4 regions of the Ferdinandcohnia sp. GQ5 genome follow, and region 3 is predicted to be linked to each of the others. Evidence: riboswitches for the same ligand, from Rfam matches in the RefSeq annotation. Region 3 holds a riboswitch; each other region holds the start of a gene.
What was found. A riboswitch is a leader RNA that binds a small molecule or an ion and turns the genes downstream of it on or off. The one in region 3 is predicted to bind cyclic di-GMP.

Region 1 (4,670 bases), on a different contig from region 3:
AGCAATAACTTATTTTCTTAACATTAATTTATTTTATTGGAAAAACGTTCGGATTTTAAGAAAAACCTTACTTTCTTCTATATTATATATCTCAACTGAGAAAGGACTGTAATTTTATGAATGTCGATTTTGAATTTGATCAGTCGTGGCAAGGTGACTTTCTGCAACGAATTGACGATGACGGTCCTTGGGCGAACTGGGAGTTATATAAACTTGCATACGAAGTAGAAAAACACCAGTCGATTCCTGAATTCGAAGGACTTCAGGCACCTAAGCATTTACCACAGCTAACACCACTACCACATCAGCTTGAAGTTGCAAAGCAAGTGGTAGAAAAAATGAACGGAAAAGCCATTTTAGCAGATGAAGTTGGACTTGGAAAAACAATAGAAGCCGGCCTTATTTTGAAAGAATATATGATTCGTGGACTGGTAAAGAAGGTATTAATCCTTGTTCCAGCATCCCTTGTGTCACAATGGGCATCAGAATTAAATCAGAAGTTTTACATTCCAGCGGTCCAGCAAAAAAAGAGCTATATGTGGGAGCAATATGATGTAATTGTTTCGTCTATCGATACGGCAAAAAGAAGCCCACATCGTGAAATTGTGTATGAACAGGATTATGATTTGATCATTATCGATGAAGCTCACAAGCTTAAAAACAACAAAACAAAAAACTATGAATTTGTTCAAAACCTGAAAAAGAAGTTTTGTTTACTATTAACCGCTACTCCGATTCAAAACCGGATCGATGAAATTTTTAATCTTGTTTCATTGCTGAAGCCTGGGCATTTAGGGAATCAGGAGAATTTTGAGGAATCTTTCGGAAAGAAGAGTCGTTCAATCGATGACCATGAGCATTTGAAAGAATTAGTGAATAAGGTGATGATCCGCAATCGCCGTGACGATACAGGAATTGAGTGGACAAAACGCAAGGTGGAAACAGTGCCAATTGAATTTTCTGAGACTGAACAGGAACTATATGATGCCATTTCTGCCTATCGGTCTAGCTTTTCAGGCTTTGCATCCAGTATGTTCTCAATCTTAACCTTACAAAGAGAGGCTTGTAGTAGTCGAGAGGCTGTATATTTTACGTTGAAGAAAATGCTTGAGAAAAAGAATGAAGACGGAAGTAGCGCGGTCCCTGAGGATATGGTGATGGGCCTCATGAAAAAGGTCGAACAGGTTACACAAAATTCTAAGGCTGAAAAAGCGGTTGAATTAATCAAACAAATCGATGATAAAGTCATCATTTTCACCGAATACCGTGCAACCCAAATGTATTTACAATGGTTTCTGCAACAGAATGGAATTTCATCTGTTCCATTTAGAGGTGGATTTAAACGCGGGAAAAAAGATTGGATGAGAGAATTGTTTAAAGGTAAGTTCCAGGTCTTGATTGCAACAGAAGCTGGTGGTGAAGGAATTAACCTACAATTCTGTAACCACATTATTAATTATGACCTCCCTTGGAATCCAATGAGGCTTGAGCAACGGATTGGGCGTATTCACCGCCTTGGCCAGGAAAAAGATGTTCATATTTATAATTTCGCAACAAAGAACACGGTTGAAGAGCATATTTTAAAGCTATTATATGAAAAAATTAATCTGTTTGAGCGTGTGATTGGACAATTGGATGATATCCTAACAAGATTGGATCTCGGTAACATCGAAGACCATATTCAGGATATCATGCTTCGTTCGCGGAGTGAGGGTGAAATGAAAATTAAGATGGAAAATTTAACTTCTATCATAAGCTTTGAAGAACAAAATGGTGGTGAGCAGCATGCAGCAACAGGAAATAGTTAACTTTCTTGAGAATTATTTTGTTTCAAACCATTGTGAAATTCTTGAACGTCATCCCGGATATATGACCGTACAATTAACCGTTGATTTAGATAAGCAATTAATGAATCGACCTTTTTATTGGACATATGTTGAAAAAACAGGCGGAACTCCAAATCCGATGAAGCTTACATTAATTACAGATCGGGATCAAACGCCTGACAATGTGAAGGGCGACTTTATTCATTTTGGTGCCCCCCGTTTACATCAGATTTTTGAATCGACGAAAAAGCTCGCAAGTTATATACGCTTGTATCAGCAATCACCGCCCGGTGCACAAGGGAATACCCCTCTTTTCCCGTGGCTTGGGTTGAATGTAAAAATTTCATACAAGAGTGACCGCAAGCGTGATGTGCTGATGTCACTCGGGTTACAGCTTATTAATGGAATCATTGTTGAAGATTTCCAAGAAAAAGTTGAAAAGTTGCCGCTTACTCCTAAGATACCTGATCATACGTATACAATGTCACCGCTTGTTAAGCCACAAAGTGGAATTAACCGTCTCCAGCAATATGTGCGAGGGTATGTTGAAACTCAGGACCACTCTTGGGCAGATGAAGCAAGGCAGCGCTGGGACGAAGATTTAGCCTTGCTAAATTCCTTTTATGAGGGCATCGAAGAAAAACCTGAAAGCTATGAAATTGAAAAAGAAGCACTCAAAGAGCAATACGAACCGAAAGTTCTTGTCGAAATTATCAATGGCGGGTTGTTTTATCTTTGTCAAAACACGATGTAAAATTGACCTATCCTCACCTTCCGAGGGTAGGTACTATTTTTTTGAGGGTATTTTAAAAGAAATCGTTCGACAAATTCCTTACAATTTTTTGGTAATTTTACAAAAAACCTGGTTAGAATATCACTATGTATTAACCAACCACTTCATTAAGTTTACATTTTATAGGTCTAAATCCCTATAATTCGAGTTTATTCTACATAAATAGAGTAAAACTACTAAAATTCGATTGGTCGGACGAACTATATTTCGTGTTTTGTAAATATTTTGACATCGACAGATTTTTACAGAAAATTTCATTTTCATGTTTTATACTTCTAAATGTAATACAAAGGTTCTATACATAAGAGACTATCGTTTTAGGTAGACGGCTAACATTCGAACAGACAAAGGCAAACCTATTGAAAAATAGGGACGCAAAGTCACAGGTCTAAGATTGGACGTAACAATTAAGACGGCTGGACTGCCTGGAATACTAATTGTATTTTGGGAGGAAACGAAATGTTAAATGAAGTACAAAACAAAGATGAGCAATTGGATCAAGATTGGATCGACCTTATATTAGAAGCAGTGGAGATGGGAATGAGCGTCCAGGATATTCAAGCTTTCCTCCAAAGTAAAACAGCATAACGGACCTTATCTATACATATAACAATAACCTTTTGAAGCTACGGATTGGAAACATAAGGATGCGAGGGAACCTAAATTATCGGGTTCCTTTTTATTTTTCAGTTTTTTGTGTTCTTGTTATAAAACATTTACTTCGTTATATGCTATAATAGGTATATGAAGGAAGGTGAGAAAGAATGATTGGTCAACGTATCAAAACATTTCGTTTGCAAAAACAATTATCCCTATCTGAACTAGCAGATCGCGCTGGAGTTGCCAAATCATACTTGAGCTCAATCGAACGGAATCTCCAATCAAACCCTTCTATCCAATTTCTTGAAAAAATATCTACAGTATTAGGAGTTACAGTCAACGAATTGCTCCATGAACAATCAGAACCTGAAAGTGTAGAACTTGATTCAGAATGGACTAGACTAGTACGCGAGGCAATGAAATCAGGAGTTTCCAAAGAGGAATTTCGATCATTCTTAGAATTCAACAAATGGAAGATGGATAATAAATAGAAAATGCTTCGGCACATTGGTTGCCTGAAGCATTTTTTATTTTATATGTATGTATCGAAAGTGGTATTACTGTGGGATTCAGATTGTTGAGGAATTGGGTATTTTTTCTGTAATGATGAAGGATATGCTTCTCCAGCATCACGGGCACGAAATGTTGCGAGATTATGATTACAAATTGGACAGTTCCATTTACCTTGTTTACTGCTCCTAAAAGATGGTCGATAACATCTTGAACATGTTTTTGTATACATAGAGACTCCTCCATTTAGAAAATTTGAGTAATCCAATAGCCATGGAGGATAAAAACATATGCATATAAAGCAGTGGCTACATAGGATAAAGAACGAATTAATCGGTTCACTGGGATACGAATGATAAAATAAAGTGAAATCAAACATAAAGAAAGCATTGCTTTTATAAGTAAAAATAAGACCGGATGGATTTCGTATATTGTGTACATTAACGGGTTGGCTTCTGATATATGGCCGCCAAGGATTCCGAAATGGGTGATAAATGCGTCTATGAGATTTAAAAAAGCTAGCAAAATGAGGATAAATTTCATTGGAAACCTCGCAAATCATCATTAATAAAGTTAAGTTAATATTGAGAACTTATTCAGATATATCCTATGATCCGCTTTTATTCATTCTCAATAAAGAATACACGAACGAATATACTCCCTATTAAATTAAATATCTATCAATCACGATCTTAAACGTTTTCTCAGGTAGTAAAATATAAAACCTCCACCTAAAGCTAAAATTATACCAGCAATTAGTATATTAAAGGTGTTAGTACCAGTCTCAGGCAATTTAGGTCCATCAACAGGAAGGACTCCACCTAAAGTACCTTCTGCATAGAACTTCATTTCCACTTCAGTTGCTAAACCCTGGTACTCATTCCCTAAATGTGGAGGAAATTCTACCGTAAATATTAGTTCCTCTTGTTGACCACTTACTA
Region 2 (4,670 bases), on a different contig from region 3:
CGTTTAACCCGCTTTGAGAACCGTACCACATAAACGAGTACCGCTATTATGCTTAATGGAACGAGAAGTGCAAATAATTGAAAAAGAATGTCACCGATATTTACCACTACTGAAGTTCCTCTCTTCCCTTTTTTCTATAATATACCATGGCACTTGTGGAGGAGTCCATCAGCCTTCTGGGACAAGGAACCTGTCCCTGTGTCCCAAGGTTCAGCTGGGACCCAAAGTGGAGGTTACAGCGGCGGCTGGAATCCTGGCACATGAAATTTGCCCTAAGGGTCCTTCCCCCAGCACTATTTGTCCCAGGCTTGGATGAGTTCGTTTAGTTCGCCGGCGTTTTCTTCGAGTTGTTTGGCGCTTTTGGCGACTTCTTCCATGGAACTACTGGATTGCTGGGCGGTTGCGGATACTTGTTCAACGCCAGCAGCTGATTCTTCAGCGACAGCCGCAATTCCTTCGATGGCACCGCTAATCTCTCTTGTATCTTCAAGTACCCCGTATAACGAGCTTGACATTGCTTCTATTTGTGTACCGATTTCTTCAATTGTTCGTTTCAATTCATTAAAGGTTTTTCCGGTCGTTTGAATTTGGTTGGTGCCTTCTTCAACGGATTGATAGCCGTCATCTAAGGATTGAACGACCTGCTTTGATTCTGTTTGGATACCTTTTACAATCTCTGTGATCTCTGCGACCGATTTACCAACCTGTTCTGCAAGCTTTCGAACCTCATCGGCAACAACCGCAAATCCTCTTCCGTGTTCTCCTGCGCGGGCTGCCTCGATTGCTGCGTTTAATGCTAAAAGATTCGTTTGCCCCGCGATCTCCTGAATAACTTTAACAAGCTTCGTAATCTCGTTTGTTTTATGGTCCAGACCAACAACAAGCGCGTGTGACTGTTTCATTTTTTCATAGATGCTCGACATTTGTTGAATCGATGTTTCCATATATGAACTGCCGTCGTTTGTCATGGCAAGCATGCCTTGTGATTGTTCCTTAATACTATCGCCCTTAACCGCTACATGCATGATTTCGTCCGAGAACGTGGACATTTTTTCAATTAATGTGGTAGCAGACGTCGCCTGGTCTTCTGCACCGCGTGAAAGTTCCTCCATTGTGACTGCTATCTGCTGACTGCCCGCCATAACCTCATCCGCATACTGGGTCAATTCTTCACTTTGACCAGTGACACTGTCGGAGACGACAACCATTTTCTTAAACATGCCTTTTAAATTTTCATTCATCTCATTAACCGCCAAAACAAGCTGACCAATTTCATCTTTGAGCTTCGTTTTAATTGGGTCCGATTGAAGATTGCCATTGGAAATCGCCTTCATTCGACTTGCAACACTTTTTACCGGTCTAGCAATCACCACAGAGGTATAAATCGAAATCACAATTCCTAAAATAATCACAGCAGCTGTGACCAGAAGTCCTACAAAGTTCACGGATTGACCATATTTCACAACGTCCGTACCCGTTGAGACAATCTGTCTTTCTCGATCATCCGTGAGCTTTTTAACTTGTTCCATCAATTCATTTGACTTCGGCTGGATATACGTCTTCAAATTATGCATCGCAAGCTCAGTATCCCCGCTATCATAAGGGGCAAAAACTTTTTCCTTCATCAATTCACGCCAATTTTTCATTTCTCTTATAAGCTCTTCAACCTCTTTTACCTTCATTGCATTTAATTTTCGATCCGTTAAATCAAATTCTACCGAGTAAACATCATACTCATTTCTATAGGTATCATCCCCATACAGTACATACGCCCTCGCAAGCGCAATACTCTGGGCAATATTGTATTTCAAACTATCATATTCTAGTAAAACGGAGAGTTCCTCCGACACAACATCGTCCGTTTTCTGATTCATATTGGACACCGCTATGTAATTATAGGTCGCTAAGCCTATACAAAGGATGATAATGGCAAAAAAACTAACAAATAACCTTGTTCGAATACTTTTCATCTATGGTACCTCTTCCTCGTAGAATAGTAGAAAATCAGGCAAAAAAATAAGACCAATCACTAAAAGAATGGCCCAACAAGCGTACATTATTGGCAGCCAGGCGATCATGGTACAGTGTACGGTAGACCCTAGGCTTTGCGTCCAATCCTTTCGGAGAGTTTGCCCTATTCTGATATACGTTTTCTTCTATTAGTATATAAGTTTTTCTACTCTTCAACAATAGACCACATCATAATTCCCATTACTTTTTCACTACTAATTCTAGCAACAATTTCATAAAATCTTCCTTATTCGCCGGTAGAACCTCAGGTAACTCCACATTCACCTTCATCATCTTCGAATCCCTCCATTTTTCTGGGACAAGTGACCTGTCCCTGTGTCCCATCTTCTAGTAATCTAGTATTGCCGGATTTTTGATAGATATACATGTTTGGGAGAGAAATTTTGATAGATTTGAGTAAGGGAGAGTAAAAAAGGAAGAAACGAAAAAGCCAGCCCGGGGGCTGACTTTTTAGTTACGAGCGGAAGTAAGTGCCTGCTCGATCACGCGCATATTTTTCAACGTTTCATCAAGGTTGTACATCGGTTGTTTATTAGAAAGAACACTTTCTGCAAAATGCTCCACCTGAAGCTTATACTGGTCACCTTGCACCGTTTCTTCACGTTGGCCTCCTTCGTTGTTCACCACAAGCACACCGTTTCCACCTTCATTGTCAGGACGGAATGCATGCTTCACTACGATCGAACCTTTCGTGCCGACCACTTCATACTGCTCCTTAAATGATTGCTCAAAACTAACATCAAAGTTCGCAATTACGCCACTTTCAAACTTCAGCGTACCTGCTGCCGTAATGTCGACGTCATGTGTCGGGTGAATGTTTGCAGCTGCCTTCACTTCAACTGGCTCTTCACCCGTAATCAAACGACTTGCATGGATGCAATAGCAACCCACATCATATAACACGCCGCCACCAAGATCCTTTTGCATCTTAATGCTTCCAGAATTCAAATCATGGAGGAAGGAGAATGTTGAGCGAATTAACTTCACATCACCAATTTCGCCTCCTGCGATCATTTCTTTCACACGGTTATGCTGTGGATGGAACTGATACATGAACGCTTCCATGAAAATCACATTGTTTTCTTTAAAAGCTGTCGCCATCTCTTCCACGTCTTGTGAGGTCAATGCTGCTGGCTTTTCACAAAGCACATGTTTTCCGTGCTTCGCAGCTTCAATCGCCCATTGTTTATGTAGTTGATTTGGAAGCGGAATGTACACCGCATCAATTTCAGGGTCATTCAATAAATCGGTGTATGATTCATAATGCTTTGGAATGCCAAGGTCAACAGCAAAGTCTTTCGCCTTCCCGCTTTCACTCGCAACAGCCACAACCTCTGCATTATGTGCACGCTCCATCGCTGGAATCACTGTATTTCGCGCAATTTTCGCGGTTGATAAAACACCAAAACGAACCTTTGTCATCTGAGTTCCTCCTAAATTATTGAATCAAATGCGCCTTGGCGTATTTGCGCCCGATTTTTTTCGAGCTTTCTCGAAAAAAATCCACTGAAAAATCGTGGCATCCGCCGGAGGCATAACTTTATTCAGCCAAGGGTTATACTCCTTAAATTGTAAACTCTTTTACCATTGTCTTACTAATATAAGTAGTGGACTTCTAAGCAATAAAGTTACTAAACAATTACATATTCTCATATTTTAGGAGATTACGAAAGGCTTTATCTTGAAATAAAAAAAGCCAGAGTTCATCCTCTGACTTCATCCTTAAAATTGATCAAGTTATACAGAGTGACAATCTTTTAACTTGCCAATTAAATCCTGCATAACCTCTTCAGTTGTGATAGTAGTTGTTTCTTCTACTTTTTTCTGAATGTCTACCATTATTTTTAAAAGTTGTTCAGAACTCATACTTTTTACCTACCATTTTCATTTTCCAATTAAAATCCATTTTACACTATTCAGCAAATTTTGCAAAGGAAAATTGTGACAAAACTTCAACAAAAAACCCCTAACGATTTATCAGGGGCCAAAACTTACTTATTGTACTGGAGGAGGTCCGTCACCCATATGAACTCCATCCGCAAAAACTGATAATAACACTTCGCCATTTTCGTGAACAAACGGAACAGCGACCATTGTGTAGACTTTCCCCTCAGAGTTAGGCATTTTTATTGCCATAATCTGATTAGCCCCGACAAACTGGTATCCGTTACTCTTTTTATCTGCTTTCACCACTTTAAATTCATTCGATTTCAATATGCTCGCAACCGCCTTGTTACGCTCTGCTCCTTGCAAATAGTCGCCACATCCGCAATCATCCCCATGAGCAAATGCAGTATTTCCAGGTAGTACAAGCATTAACAACACCAGCACAATCCCTAAAACTTTGACAAAGTTCCCCATTCAAAACCCTCCCTTTAGTAGCTTCATTCTACAGATTACACAGAAATCGACAAATTCCTTTATTTTCTGTAAAAATGGTACTAAAGGTAGGGCACTTCATTCTGAACTAGTTCTATTAACCTATTCGTATTTAAAAAGTCAATACAACCTTGCAAACCTCATCTTTATTGTTAATGACTTCTTCCAGTGCTGCTTTGATATCAGTAAATTCGAAGGTATGTGTATGCATTTTTTCAGGTGTAATGGCACCCGATTCTAGTAATTCGATGACATGTGGG
Region 3 (4,670 bases):
TAATAGCTTAAAGATTGCGAACAGCGGGGTAGAAGGATTAGGCTTTGCGATACCAAGTAATGATGTTGTTCCGATTATTAACAGTCTGATTGATAATGGTAAAATTGATCGTCCATTTATCGGCATTGGTTTAGCGGACCTTGCTGAAGTTCCAAGAATGTATTACGCTGACCTTCCGAATGATGTTAAGGAAGGCGTCATAGTTACAGGTGTTGCTCAAAATTCTGCAGCAGAAAAAGCTGGTTTGAAAATGACCGACGTCATTGTGAAAATCAATGATACCGAAGTTAAAAGTTCGATGGACCTTCGCAAATATTTATATTCAAAAGTAAAAATAGGTGATCAAATTGAATTAACCTTCTACCGAGGTGGAAAGCTCGAAACAGCATCATTAACTTTAACAAGCAATACGACTGGAATTGAATAATTGACATAAAAGGCCCCAAATCGAATCAGATTTGGGTCTATTTGCGTAGGGAAACTCTCCGACATTTTTTTCTATTGCCGACACCATTTCCCGGGAAACGACAGCGTGTATTGGTTGTTGACAGAAAATTTAAACAGATGCACAAACGCTCTAGACCATAGGAATTATGCATGTTACTAACTATTACCTAAGCATCACGCATTTTTTAAAATGCTTTCAAAAGAAAAATGAATACAGATGACTTATTAAGGCAATAATCTGGTCTCAAATAACATCAAATGCCATATAGATTACTACCACTTAAAAACTAGGAGGGGTTTACAATGAGTCACTATTTATTGAAGCAATTTGAAGTATTAAAAGGTCGTTTCCTTGGCGAACTAGAGGATATAACAGACGACATAATTAATATTCAACCGGAGGGTTTTAATAATACAATTCTTTGGCATGTAGGTCATCTCGTTACGGTCAATGAGCAGTTCATGTTTGGTTATCCGAAGAAATCTACTTCTCTACCGGAAAATTACATAAACCTATTTGCTAAAGGAACTAGTCCTGCAGATTGGAATGGAGATATTCCCTCAAAAACAGATCTTGTAAATCAATTTACCAATCAGGTAACTAGAATACAGCAAATTCCTGTTGAACGTTTGGAAGAAAGGCTGAAACAACCCTTTCTTGGGCTGGAAACCTTTGGTGAAATAACGAACCTAGCACTCTTCCATATTGCCTACCATTTAGGCCAAATTCATGCGATGAAGCTTATGCTTCAAAAATAAGTAGCTACTATCCGGAAAGATGCACATTCAACTTGTATACTATAAAAGTATAAAAAGCACTTGACAATTCTAGTGAAAATAAAAATGTCAGTGTGTTTTTAGTTCAATAGTATGATATGATAAGAGTATGTCATCAAAAGGCCTTTCATTCTTAGTGCTATTAAGAATGAAAAGGGGATTTTTGATTTGAAGAAGAGAACATGGACATATGAAGAAATAGAGTTTTTGAAGGATAATGTAGGCCGTATGAAAATCTCTACCATTGCCAATCACCTTCGTAGGACGGAAACGGCAGTTGAGTTAAAGATTAAAAGATTAGGGCTTTCGAACACGAAATCCTTTACTGGTCAATTGACTATGCACGAATTGGCAACTCTATTAAAAATTGATCCAAAGTCTGTAAAGCTATGGATTGATAACCATGGACTAAGGTACACAAAAAAAGCAACACGAAATACTCGAAAATTTTACTTTATTAAACCCGAGGATTTTTGGGATTGGGCAAAGAGGAACAAAAGCCGAATTGACTTTTCAAAAATTGAAAAAAATGCAATCGTTCCTGAACCATGTTGGGTGGAAGGAGAGCGTTCAAAGCAAAAGAGGGTCAATTACCGGGCGTGGACTACAGTAGAAATTAACTCTATGATTGAGCTTGTGGCAACAGGTACTCCGTTTTCCGATATTGGGAAAAGACTAAACCGTAGCCCAATTAGCATCCAACGTAAATACCAGCGTATGAATCAAGCAGTGAAATAAATACATCATTGATAAAAACCAAACTATACAAAAGGCAAAATTGTTGAAAGACAATGACGCAAAGCCACGGGCCTAAGGAGGATAACTCTATGGTGGCCGGGTTGCTATAGAATGGAAGGGTTCCTTTATTTGATGACGAAAAAATGGGAGATACTAGTTGAACTAGTTCTCCCATTTTCTTTTTCTACATTATTGATCCAGTGAATTGTTATCTATTTCTTTTACACCTTTCATAATTTGCATTGCAAAACCGACACAAACTAGAATAAGACTAAAAACAAGAAAATATGCTACAAACATGTAACTCTCACCTCATTATAGTTTTTTTCTATTTCTATCTTTAGTATAGTGCGAACCTAAATAGGATTCTGTGATTTAAATCACAGAATCGCTTTATTTTCGAACCTTTGCTATGCGGAATTGGAATCAATTCTCGTTGTAGTTCCTTTTTAATTGTGATATATTTTTTTAGATACAATCTGTGATAACGGAAGGATAATTTACATGAGCTATATAGATGAAGTTCAAAAACGAAGAACGTTTGCCATCATCTCCCACCCGGATGCCGGTAAAACGACGATGACTGAGAAATTATTATATTTTGGTAATGTAATTCGTGAAACAGGTACGGTAAAAGGAAAAAAATCAGGAAAATTTGCTGCGTCGGACTGGATGGAGATTGAAAAGCAACGTGGGATTTCAGTTACGTCAAGTGTGATGAGTTTTCCATACCAAAACTTTTATGTCAATATTCTTGATACACCAGGACACGAGGACTTCAGTGAGGACACTTATCGTACGTTAACAGCTGTGGACAGTGTTGTGATGATCATCGACTCCACGAAAGGTGTCGAGCCACAAACGATTAAACTATTTAAAGTTTGTCGTATGAGAGGTATTCCAATTTTTACATTCATCAATAAGCTTGACCGTGAAGGAAAAGATCCACTGGAACTTTTAGCCGAAATTGAAGAGGTCCTTGGTATTGAGTCTTATCCGATGAATTGGCCAGTTGGAATGGGGAAACGATTCTTAGGGATTGTTGACCGTTACAACAAACAATTTGTACATTTTACTGGAAATGAAGACGAAAAAATCATTTCATTACAGGAGCTAGAGGACGGCAAATATCCTGAAATTACAGATAGTCCGATTTATGAAAGTACACAAGATGAATTACTTTTATTGGACGAAGCAGGAAATGATTTTGATGTGGAACGTGTAGCCAAAGGTGAACTTACGCCCGTCTTCTTTGGTAGTGCGCTCGCAAACTTTGGTGTAGAAACGTTTTTTAATACATTTTTACAATTTGCTTCAGAACCGAAGCCACGTAAAACAAATCTTGGCTTAATTCCACCAGAGGACGAAACGTTCTCAGGCTATATTTTCAAAATCCAAGCAAACATGAACACGAAGCACCGCGACCGAATTGCATTCCTTCGCGTCTGCTCAGGGAAGTTTGAACGTGGAATGAGTGTCAACATCACTCGTACAGGCAAATCAATCAAGTTGAATCAAACCCAGCAGTTTATGGCTGCAAGCCGTGAAACAGTAGATGAGGCTTATCCTGGCGATATTATAGGGATTTATGATCCAAATGTCTACCAAATCGGCGATACCCTTACAGCTGGAAAAGAAGATATGCATTACCAGGAATTGCCTGTGTTCCCACCTGAAATGTATCGTAAGGTACGTGTGAAGAACGTAATGAAAGCAAAGCAATTTAGAAAAGGTATTGAACAGCTCGTTCAAGAAGGGGCAATTCAATTATTCAGACAGGAATCAAGTGATGAGTTCATTCTTGGTGCGGTTGGCCAACTTCAATATGATGTGTTTGAATATCGATTAGAGGGAGAATATAATGTCTCTGTTGAGTTCACTTCACTTGGAAACAGGATCCCAAGATGGATTGGCAATAAAGATGTAGATACTCGCCTATTTGACTCAAGAAGTCTACTTGTTCGGGACCGTAACGACCGATATGTCGTGTTATTTGAAAATGACTTTACGTATCGTTATTTCCAAGATAAAAACAAGTACGTTGAACTAATCGACTTCTATGAAAGTAATGACTATAAAGGTGTGTAAAAACATGACTCTACGACGCTCAGAAAACTTCTCTGGGCGTTCATGTTTTGTAGAAAGGAATTGGGATGAAAAGGGATTATATTCAAAAGATCTTCAATCAAGATGAACCAAATATGAAGATTATAACAATACTGCTGTTGATAGTAAGTGCACTTTCAATCTTCTTCTCAATCGGTATAGGGCCAGTCTCAGTTCATCCACTTACGGTCATCCAAATTCTTTTAGCCAAACTTCCCTTTCTTACTATTGAAAATAACTGGACTCAGGTTGAGTATAATATCGTTTGGGGTTTGCGCCTACCAAGAGTGTTATTAGGAATGATTGTTGGTGCTTCATTAGCGATAACAGGGGTAGTTATGCAGGCATTGGTACGTAACCATCTTGCAGATCCATTCATTCTCGGTGTTTCATCAGGTGCATCTGCAACGGCAACTTTAGGTATGTTATTTGGTGCTTTTTCAATTTTCGGTACTTATTCACTTTCCATTAGTGCGTTTATTGGCGCTGCTGTGACGATTATTTTAGTCTATGTCCTTTCAAAGGTGAACGGAAGAATCAATGTTACTCATCTCTTACTTTCAGGTGTCGCCATCGCACTGATGATGGATGCTTTAACAAGA
Region 4 (4,670 bases), on a different contig from region 3:
TATTTTTAGTTTTTTTAAATCTTCATCAGTTGGGGTCGTGTGAAAGTAAAAAGTTCCGACCTGAACAGAAGTAAGGACTTGACTTTCGCCATTTCGAAGATTGTAATTATCCAAACCTATTTTTCTTGCATGACCTGTTCTAATTAATTTTTTAAGAATTTTTTCTTTCATATGATAAAAATCGTAAAATTCATATTCTGTTTTTGCATATTTGTTGATTACGTTGATTGCTGCTGCGATTTGTTCTATTGAGAATAACATGGACAATGCTCCCCCTTGAGGTATTTAATGAGGTTAAAAATAGAAGTAATCTAAAGATATGGACTCAATGCAGGCTTTATATTTAACAATATACATCAAATAAGATTTAACTTTCTGTTAAGTTTGTCACACTGATTAAGTAATTGTCGGACTAAGTGGTTAGAATCTCCCGCTCCTAGAAACATCCTTCATATTAAGGTTACTCGTAAGAACTTAAAACACAGAAAATGGAAACTTGAACTACAAAATATTAAAAACAATTTCAAGTGATTCCCAAAACATGAAATATAATAAAACAAGTATATTCAATGCAATGATGATGAAAGTTGAAAAGGTTAATCGAACTAGTCTATCAAAGTGAATTAAGGGAATCAAAGGCCATATAAAAACAGGCTGAAATTGATGAACTACAAGAAAAACAAACGGGGCATTTTTTTAAAGATGGAAATTATGATATCAACTACTTATGGAATAACTTGCACATTACTTTAGATGGATTTTTGGGGATATACTTCTCTGCGTCCTATTCTTCAAAGAAGTCTGATAAGGAGTTTGAGCCCTTCATTACAAGCATTAACGAAGCTATTTGAAAAATAAAGCAACAGCGGTACAATCAATATTCTAAAATTGATGTTGTAGAGGGCTCACACTATTAAATTAACTTATTTTATTTCTTTGTGTTTCTTGAAAATTGTGAAGGGTTACATTTAATCTTTTAATGTCACTAATAGATAAATCAAGGAACTGTACTCCATACGAAACTGATTTACCCTTAATATGATCTTCTCTTCTGATAATTTTACCTTTTAAATCGAATTCTTCACCTTGTAATGTAAAGTTTATTTTCATGATAATATTGTATTTAACCGGAAATTCATAAGAGGAATGAAATTTCAATCCACCAATACTAATATCATCAACAATTCCATTAAACGACTTATTTTTTAATGATTCTAAAGAATTGTTCCCAAAATCTAGAAGAGTAAATGTACTCTCTATTCCAGGCAGTTCAAGTCTACAAGAATCTCTCTTTTCGACCAGTTTGAATTTTTCTACTTTCCCTAGTTGACTTTTCAATGAATTATTATTTTTATGTAAGTTCTCAATTTGTTGGGTTTGCTTTAATAGTCTACGCTCAACTTTAATAAATAAGATTAACAATAAAAACAAAATTATAGTGTGTGATAAAACTATGTAACTCAAGCATATCACCTCATTTATACAATTTTAAGGGCTTTAGGTCTTCCTAAAATAAAGCCCTGACCGTATTTTACACCAATGGATTTTGCAATTGCTAAATCCATTTCAGTTTCAAGTCCTTCAAGTACTAAGTTAATATTATGATTATTAGTGTAATAGAGAATTGTTTTAATTAACTCTTGTTTTTTAGGTTCCCTATACAAGTTCTCAGAAAAATATTTATCTAACTTAATAAAATTAGGATCTAATTCAATAATTGATTTTAGATTAGAGTTTCCCTTTCCCACATCATCAATAGCAAATTTAATACCCTCTGTTTTTAGTATGGCAATATTCTCTCTTAAACTTAAATAATCGGTAATTGTTTCCATTTCACTAATTTCAAAGATGACTTGTTGACTAAAGTAGTTATATTCTGTAATAATTTTCTTAATAAAGGGCAGAAAATTTGGGTTTGTAAGGGTAGATGGAAATACATTCAAAAACAAATATCCGTCCTTTTTTGAAAATCCGGCCGAATGGTAGGTAAATGCAGCTTTATGAATAGACCGCGAATCTAGTTCATAGAGCTGTTTTTCTGTTTTCGCAAGTTTAAAAGTTTCTTCGGGATTTACATAATACGAGGTTCTAAGAAGTCCTTCAAACCCAATCCTTGTCCATGTCTGAATATCAATAATGGGCTGGAAAAAGTGTGAGAATAATTCATTTTTAATCATATTTTTAATCATATTTAGTAATCACTCCTTTCATCTTTTTTATTTTCCTAATAAAAAAGATGACTACACCGAAATAAAACGGGAGTCATCTATTCTCCGCTAATTCGGCAACCCGACTACCCTTGCAAAATCGCTTTAGGCTCGTAGCTTTGCGTCCTTACCTTTCGATAAGTTTGCCTTTATCATTATAGCTTTTAATTAAATAATATTTTTATCCTTTTCATTATAGTTTAAAAAAATATCCCTCACAACGTTTTTTGACAAAATACGACAAAAAACTCACTTGTAACCAACTAAACTAGTTACTAATTTAGTATTAATACAAAATATTGTAAAATTAAAATTAGATAATCTTATTTCTTTACAAGAAAAGTTGCAGTTAAATCCCTTTTCATGTATTTTTATTATAATAAAATATGTAATAAAGGAAGATTATTTTGAGAACATTACAATTAACATTACATGAAGCGATTGAAATATGTAAAGCGCTCGCAAATGAACAACGAATGGAGATGATGCGTTCTCTGACTGGCGGCCCTAAAAATGTAAATGAGCTTTCCGATTTGTTACACATTCCGTTTTCATCTACAGCGGTGAATGTTAGAAAGCTGGAGGAGGCAGGATTAATCACGACTGAGATCGTTCCCGGTCGCGGGAGCCGGAAGGTAAGTTCAAAGCGCTATGACCGTATTATTATTGATCTTGAGGAGAAGGAACCACCAAAGGATGATATTTTAACCTTTGAGCTTGAGATTGGCGAATATGTGCAATGCGATATTGAACCAACCTGTGGCCTGCTCAGCGATAAGGGAATCATCCATATCCTTGATGATCCCCGTTCCTTTTACGAGCCGGAACGGAAAAATGCCCAACTTATATGGTTTCGTTCCGGGTATATTGAGTATCACTTCCCAAATAGGATTCCTTACGGAGCATGGGTCGAAGAGCTGAATTTCTCGGTTGAATTATGTTCGGAGGCTCCTTATCATAATCTAGACTGGCCTTCTGATATCACCTGTTGGATTAACGGAAAGGAAATCGGATGCTGGACAAGCCCTGGAGACTTTGGGGGCGAGAGGGGATTCTTAACTCCGGGGTGGTGGGAAACCCACAACACTCAGTATGGTGTGTTGAAATATTGGAAAATAAACCACGAAGGCAGTTATATAGATGGGGTAAAAATCTCCACCGTGACGATTGATGACCTGAAACTGCAAGAGAAGCCGTACATTTCGCTGCAAATTGGTGTTAAAAAAGATGCCAAAAATTTAGGTGGACTGAATTTGTTTGGCTCCAAGTTTGGAAACTATGAACAAGGATTAATCATGAAAATTCAATATGTTGCGGACTGATTTGCAATAGGAAGAGACTGAAAGGATATTATTCCAATCAGGCTTTTTTTATTTCATAAATTATTATTACAAAAATACTTGATTTATAACAATAAAACATGTAATAATATTTTCAGAAAGTTGAAAGCGTTTTATGTGAAGGTGTTTGCATAGTATAAAGCCTTTCTAAAACGATAGTCTATTTCCAAGGAGGAAATCAGAATGAAATCTTTTAAATGGTTAGTTTTATTAATCGTTAGTGTCCTTATTTTAGGAGCTTGCTCAGGCGGCAATGAATCTGCGTCTAAGTCAAAAGATGGAAAGATTCAAATTACTTTCATCAACGGTTTCACCGGTGGTGACGGAACCTACATGAAAAAGATTACGGATGGATTCAATGCTTCTCAGGACAAGTATGAAATTGTCGAGAGTCAAGAAAAAGATCATTATACGAAATACAAATCCGGTAACTATGACCTTGTTGTTATTCATGGGAATAATCTGGAAACATACCGTCTAGATGGCATGATTCAGGATGTTGGCACTCTATACGAAAAAGCAGGGCTAAAAGAGGCTGACTTCCATAAAGCTGGAATCGATCTTGCAAAATTGGACGGAAAGCTTTACGGATTCCCGATTGATATTCACCCATTAACCATGTTCTACAATAAAGAGTTTGTAAAAGAAGCTCCAAAAACGTATGAAGATATTCTAACTCTAAATACAGAATTACAAGCAGAGAATAAAGATTTATTTGCAATGGGTGTACCTTCAGCAGGGCTTGTAGAGTTTTATATGCTGATGATTGCAGCCCAGAATGATGTAGAACTGAAGGATGGCGATGCCTTGAACTTTGCCCAGCCTGAATTTGCCGATGCGCTAATGACCTTCCATGATATGGTCTGGAAAGACAAAGTATCTCCAGCTGGTTTAGGCCTGGATGGAGAATTTAAAACCTTCATGAAAGAAGCGGAATCAGGAAAAGCTGTGCAAACAGCTGTTGCGCTAACAGGTCCTTGGTTCTATGGAGCGGCAAAAGAAAAATACGGTGATAACCTTGGAATTGCGCCAATTCCGCAGATTGGTAATCAGCCTGCTGCTTATGGTAATGCTCACATGCTCGCTGTTTCGACAAGTGTGAAAGACGATAAGGTTAAAGAAG

Region 1: another riboswitch for cyclic di-GMP. It lies ahead of AC6CHV_RS21765 (DNA-binding anti-repressor SinI); the one in region 3 lies ahead of AC6CHV_RS04650 (peptide chain release factor 3).
Region 2: another riboswitch for cyclic di-GMP. It lies ahead of AC6CHV_RS24330 (methyl-accepting chemotaxis protein); the one in region 3 lies ahead of AC6CHV_RS04650 (peptide chain release factor 3).
Region 4: another riboswitch for cyclic di-GMP. It lies ahead of AC6CHV_RS07780 (EAL domain-containing protein); the one in region 3 lies ahead of AC6CHV_RS04650 (peptide chain release factor 3).

The regions. Positions count from the first base shown of each region.
Region 1 is NZ_JCAXEW010000022.1:4,761-9,430, forward strand. Features, by position in the region: gene AC6CHV_RS21755 (DEAD/DEAH box helicase) at 117-1,808, shown strand; gene AC6CHV_RS21760 (YqhG family protein) at 1,786-2,580, shown strand; cyclic di-GMP riboswitch class I at 2,959-3,048, shown strand; gene AC6CHV_RS21765 (DNA-binding anti-repressor SinI) at 3,079-3,207, shown strand; gene AC6CHV_RS21770 (helix-turn-helix domain-containing protein) at 3,384-3,710, shown strand; gene AC6CHV_RS21775 (hypothetical protein) at 3,752-3,961, opposite strand; gene AC6CHV_RS21780 (DUF5658 family protein) at 3,976-4,272, opposite strand; gene AC6CHV_RS21785 (TasA family protein) at 4,414-4,670, opposite strand, start outside.
Region 2 is NZ_JCAXEW010000028.1:24,032-28,701, reverse strand. Features, by position in the region: gene AC6CHV_RS24335 (DUF4083 family protein) at 1-107, opposite strand, end outside; gene AC6CHV_RS24330 (methyl-accepting chemotaxis protein) at 294-1,970, opposite strand; cyclic di-GMP riboswitch class I at 2,059-2,144, opposite strand; gene AC6CHV_RS24325 (Gfo/Idh/MocA family protein) at 2,482-3,453, opposite strand; gene AC6CHV_RS24320 (YwzD family small protein) at 3,769-3,897, opposite strand; gene AC6CHV_RS24315 (hypothetical protein) at 4,027-4,392, opposite strand; gene AC6CHV_RS24310 (zinc-binding dehydrogenase) at 4,523-4,670, opposite strand, start outside.
Region 3 is NZ_JCAXEW010000003.1:73,439-78,108, forward strand. Features, by position in the region: gene AC6CHV_RS04635 (trypsin-like peptidase domain-containing protein) at 1-427, shown strand, start outside; gene AC6CHV_RS04640 (DinB family protein) at 751-1,206, shown strand; gene AC6CHV_RS04645 (DNA-binding protein) at 1,393-1,962, shown strand; cyclic di-GMP riboswitch class I at 1,986-2,071, shown strand; gene AC6CHV_RS04650 (peptide chain release factor 3) at 2,467-4,050, shown strand; gene AC6CHV_RS04655 (iron ABC transporter permease) at 4,116-4,670, shown strand, end outside.
Region 4 is NZ_JCAXEW010000005.1:56,877-61,546, reverse strand. Features, by position in the region: gene AC6CHV_RS07790 (YkyB family protein) at 1-261, opposite strand, end outside; gene AC6CHV_RS07785 (PilZ domain-containing protein) at 919-1,464, opposite strand; gene AC6CHV_RS07780 (EAL domain-containing protein) at 1,479-2,189, opposite strand; cyclic di-GMP riboswitch class I at 2,281-2,365, opposite strand; gene AC6CHV_RS07775 (ArsR family transcriptional regulator) at 2,615-3,529, shown strand; gene AC6CHV_RS07770 (extracellular solute-binding protein) at 3,731-4,670, shown strand, end outside.